2 regions of the Kocuria sp. HSID17590 genome follow, and region 2 is predicted to be linked to the other one. Evidence: predicted binding sites of a transcription regulator. Region 2 holds the regulator's gene; the other holds the start of a gene.

Region 1 (2,465 bases), on a different contig from region 2:
CGCCCACGAGCGTGAACGGCGGGAGGTCCAGCGGGATGGAGGTGGCACCCGCGCCCTTGCCCACGACGATGTCCACGCGGAAGTCCTCCATGGCCATGTAGAGCATCTCCTCCGCGGGGCGGGACATGCGGTGGATCTCGTCCAGGAAGAGCACCTCCCCGTGGGTCAGGGAGGACAGGATGGCCGCGAGGTCACCGGCGTGCTGGATGGCCGGACCCGAGGAGATCCGCAGGGGGACGTCCAGCTCCTGGGCGATGATCATGGCCAGCGTGGTCTTGCCGAGCCCGGGCGGGCCCGAGAGCAGCACGTGGTCCGCCGTGCGGCCGCGCAGCTTGGACGCCTCCAGCACGAGCGAGAGCTGGGCGCGGACGCGCTGCTGGCCCACGAAGTCGTCGAGCGTGCCCGGGCGCAGGGAGGCCTCGAGCTGCTGGTCGTCGTAGTCGCCCTCCGCGCCCACGAGCCGCTGCTGTCCGGCGGACGCGCCGTCGTCGGTGGCCATGCTCAGCGCCCCCCGGTGCGGGCGTGCGAAGTGCCCTTGGAGGTGCCGAGCCAGGACAGGACGGCGCGCAGGATCTCCGCCACGTTGCCGGAGTCCGCGAGCTCGGGCTGGGTCTGCAGGGCGTCGTCGATGCCGCGGGTGGCGTCCTTCTCGCTCCAGCCCAGACCGGTCAGCGCGTCCACGACCTGCTCACGCCAGACCTGCATCTGCGGCTGGGCGCCCTGCGCGGGCGGCGGCTCGGGAAGCACGAGCTTGTCGGCCAGCTCCAGCACGATCCTGCGGGCGGACTTGGGGCCGATCCCGGGTACGGCGGTGAAGGCCTTGTCGTCCCCCGCGGCGATCGCCCGGCGGGCGTCGTCCGGGCCGAGCACGGACACCGCTGCCAGTGCGGTGCGCGGGCCCACGCCGGAGACGCCGAGCATCACCGTGAAGACCTCCTTCTCGTCCGCACGGGAGAAGCCGAAGAGCAGGGGGGACTCGTCCTTCCTCGCAATGTACGCGGTGTGCAGCCGGGTGGTGGAACCCACCCGCAGCCCCGCGAGGGTGTGGGGGCTCGCGTGGACCTCGACGCCGAAGCCCGAGACCTCCACCACCGCGAGCGTGGCGCCCACGAACTGCACCTCACCGGTGACCGAGGCAATCACGGTCCGCTCCCCTCTTCCGGCGTCAGGCCGGTCGTCTCAGTGGCGGTGGGACCGCCGGTCCTCCCGGCGGTTGAACCACCGGGGTGCTCGCCCGGCCGCGGCCGCCCCACCCGGGGAACGGCCGCGCGGCGCGTTCGAACACATGTGCGAATACTGCTGGTCACTGTACCAAGACGCGCCCGGCCCCGGGGACACGCGGTGGCGCGGCGTCGTCGTTCTCAAACGCATCGTTGTCCAGCGCGTCGGCTTCCACGGCGCCGTCTCCCAGCGCCATTGTGATCCCACGCTGAGGGACGGCTCAGCGGGAGCGTGCCCCGCCGGGGCGACCGGTGGACCGCGACTTTCCCGGGCTCGGCGCGCGGGAGGCCGTCTCGGCCCGCCGCCACGCCTGCTGCGCGGGTGTCAGTGCGCCGGGAGCGCTTGCTCGGGAGGGTTTGGACCCGGAGTGGGTGGAGGTCCGCTCGGCCGCGTTGACCCCGGCGACGCCGCCGCGCCAGCCGTGGCACACCGCCAGGGCGAGGGCGTCCGCGGCGTCCGCGGGTCGCGGCGGGGCGTCCAGGCGAAGGATCCGCACGACCATGCGGTTCACCGACTCCTTGTCCGCGGACCCGTCACCCGTGACCGCGGCCTTGACCTCGGACGGGGTGTGCCAGGCCACGGGGATGCCGCGTCGGGCGGCCGCCGCGATGACGACGCCGGTGGCCTGGGCCGTGCCGACGACCGTGGGCGCGTTGTTCTGCGCGAACACGCGCTCCACCGCCACGACGTCCGGGCGGAACCGTTCGATCAGCTCCTCGGCGGTCTCCATGATGCGCAGCACGCGCCGCTCCAGCGCCTCGTCCGCGTTCGTGCCGCTGACCTGCACGTGCACGAACGTGCCCGTGCGCTGCGCGGACATGTCCACCACGGCGAACCCGCACCGTGTGAGACCAGGGTCCACGGCGAGCACACGTCGCCCCCCGCGGTCCCCGGTGCGCGGCACGGTCCTACTCGTCGTCCTCGAGCTCGGCCATGACCTCGGCCGGGATGTTGGCGTTGGAGTAGACGTTCTGCACGTCGTCGAGCTCCTCGACGGCGTCCGCGAGCTTGAGGAACTTTCGCGCGCCGTCCGCGTCCAGGTCCACCTTCATTGTGGCCCGGAACTGGGGGTCGTCGTTGTTGTACTCGAGCCCGGCCTCGTCCAGCGCCGTGCGGATCGCGGGCAGGTCCGTGGCCTCGCTGACCACCTCGAAGACGTCCGACTCGTCGAGCACCTCGTCGGCGCCGGCGTCCAGGACGGCCATCAGGACGTCGTCCTCGGTCAGCCCGTCCGTCTTCGCGAC
Region 2 (2,465 bases):
GGGGGTCCGCCGAGGCGGCGATCTCCCAGAGGGTCTGGTTCGACTGCACTGTGACGCTGCGGGTGACCGGCTCCGTCACGCTGTCGGTCGAGGCCTTGACGGTCGCGGGGAGGAGGAACACGGCGGCGACCACGAGCAGCGCCGCGGCACCGGTGACGAACGGGAGCCCGATCAGGAAGAAGCGCCCACGGCGCGTGAGGTGCACGCCGGAGCCGGTGCTTGCGCCCCCACCGTCCGTGCGGCGCACGCTGGCACTCGCACCGGCTGCGCGCACCGTGCTCGCCCCGCGGGTGGCTGCCGGAGCGGCGACCGAGGCCGGGCGACGGACGGCCCGGGAGATGCGGGACACGGGTGCGGCGGCACCGCGACGTAGGGACTTCGGCATGATGAGTGCGGTCATGACAACCTCCTGGTGATCGGGGCGGCGCCACCTCCCGGTGACGGTGTTCGAATCCTGTACTGCCTTCGTAGAACACATCTTCGAATGGCAGGGTTCAGTTCTAGCACGGATGTACGAACGCTGTCGAGGATGTTTTCGAACACATATTTGAATCGACGGCCTCGCGCGGGTTAAGCTCGAGGTCACACAGCAGTCAGTCGACCCCACGTCTCCGACACGCATAAGCGCCCCGGCGCCGCGCCGTCCCCCTGGGACACCGTCGCACCGCGTGACACGGTGAAAGGACCCCGCACGTGAGCACTTCTTCCCCGGAACGCCACGCGGCCGAGACCCGCGCGCGTTCGCTCACCCCGCGGCAGGCCAAGATCCTGGCCGCCGTCCAGCGCTCCATCGCCTCGCGGGGCTACCCGCCGTCCATGAGGGAGATCGGGGACATCGTGGGCCTGGCCTCCCTCTCCAGCGTCACGCACCAGCTCGGCCAGCTCGAGAAGTGGGGCTACCTCCGCCGCGATCCCCGCCGCCCCCGTGCCATGGAGATGCTCCGGCCGCTGAGCGCCGAGGAGCTGGACCGCCACCTGGGAGCCGAGCAGGATGCTCCAGACGCCCGTGGGGAGACGGCGGGGCGTGCCCCGTCCCCGGCCGTCCACACGATCGGGGACCTCCCCTCCGCGGACGAGTCCTCCGCCATGGTCTCGGTTCCGCTCGTGGGGCGCATCGCGGCCGGCGGTCCCATCACGGCCGAGCAGTCGGTCGAGGACGTCTTCTCCCTCCCGCGCCAGTTCGTGGGCCACGGCCAGCTGTTCATGCTGAAGGTCTCCGGCGACTCCATGATCGACGCCGCCATCTGCGACGGCGACTGGGTGGTCGTGCGCCAGCAGAACTCGGCGGAGAACGGCGACGTCGTGGCCGCGCTGCTGGACGACGAGGCCACCGTCAAGACGTTCCGCCAGCGCGACGGACACACCTGGCTGCTGCCGCAGAACACGCGCTACGAGCCGATCCTGGGTGACCACGCCACCGTGATGGGCAAGGTCGTCTCAGTGTTCCGGGCCCTGTAGGCCCGCCCGCACAACCAGTCACCGCGCCGCGTCACCGCCTCGTGGCGCCCGCTCATGTGGCGCCTCACAGCAGCAGGGGCGCGGAGCCTCCGTGCATTGCCGTCACCGGAACGGCGGTGCCACACGCGTGCCCGCCAGCGGGACCATCAAGCCGGGGCAGCGTCGTCGTGACCGGTACCCGCCTCGGCCCACCACACAGCCACGCCCTGCCCGGAGGTTCCGTCAGGAGGCGTCGAGGCGCTTCAGCGCGCCGAGGACCGTCTGCCGGTCCGTGGTGCGCCACAGTGGTGGCAGCGAACGGGTGAGGAAGGTTCCGTACCGGGCCGTGGCCAGGCGGGAGTCCAGCACGGCGACGACGCCACGGTCCCCGCTCGAACGGATCAGTCGCCCGGCGCCCTGCGCGAGGCGCACCGCGGCGTGGGCGGCCGAGACCGCCATGAAGCCGTTGCCCCCCGCCCGCTCGGTGGCACGCGTGCGCGCGGTGCCCAGCGGATCGTCGGGGCGCGGGAACGGGATCCGGTCGATCACCACGAGTCGGCAGGAGTGACCGGGAACGTCCACCCCCTGCCACAGGCTCATGGTGCCGAAGAGACTTGCCGCGGGGTCGTCCGTGAACTCCTTGACGAGCGAGGGCAGGGAGGCGTCCCCCTGGCACAGGATGGGCAGCTCCGTCCGTTCTCGCAGCGCCTCGGCGGCGTCCTCCGCGGCGCGGCGGGACGAGAAGAGACCGAGTGCGCCACCCCCGGACGCCTCGAGGAGTTCCAGCAGCTCGTCGAGCTGCTCGTGCGAGACCCCGCGACCCGGTTTCGCGAGGTGCTTCGCCACGTAGAGGATGCCCTGGCTGCGGTAGTCGAAGGGGCTGCCGACGTCCACGCCGCGCCACTTCGGTGCTCCTGGGCCCTGCAGCCCGAGCGATCCGGCGACCGACGAGAAGGAGGAGCCCACGGCCAGCGTGGCCGAGGTCAGGACCACGGTGCGGCCGTCGAACAGCCCCTCCCGCAGGGGCC

What was found. Region 2 encodes LexA, which represses DNA repair genes until DNA is damaged. Its sites were predicted from a motif close to TCGAACANNTGTTCGA; they were not measured.
Region 1: a site for LexA is predicted at 1,278-1,293, ahead of ruvA (Holliday junction branch migration protein RuvA). Genes of this name have one in related genera too.

The regions. Positions count from the first base shown of each region.
Region 1 covers NZ_RBMB01000019.1:55,680-58,144, reverse strand. Annotated here, with positions in the region: gene ruvB (Holliday junction branch migration DNA helicase RuvB) at 1-499, opposite strand, end outside; gene ruvA (Holliday junction branch migration protein RuvA) at 502-1,143, opposite strand; gene ruvC (crossover junction endodeoxyribonuclease RuvC) at 1,442-2,125, opposite strand; gene D8M39_RS08230 (YebC/PmpR family DNA-binding transcriptional regulator) at 2,130-2,465, opposite strand, start outside.
Region 2 covers NZ_RBMB01000020.1:33,265-35,729, forward strand. Annotated here, with positions in the region: gene D8M39_RS08430 (LysM peptidoglycan-binding domain-containing protein) at 1-400, opposite strand, end outside; gene lexA (transcriptional repressor LexA) at 694-1,458, shown strand; gene D8M39_RS08440 (ATP-dependent DNA helicase) at 1,681-2,465, opposite strand, start outside.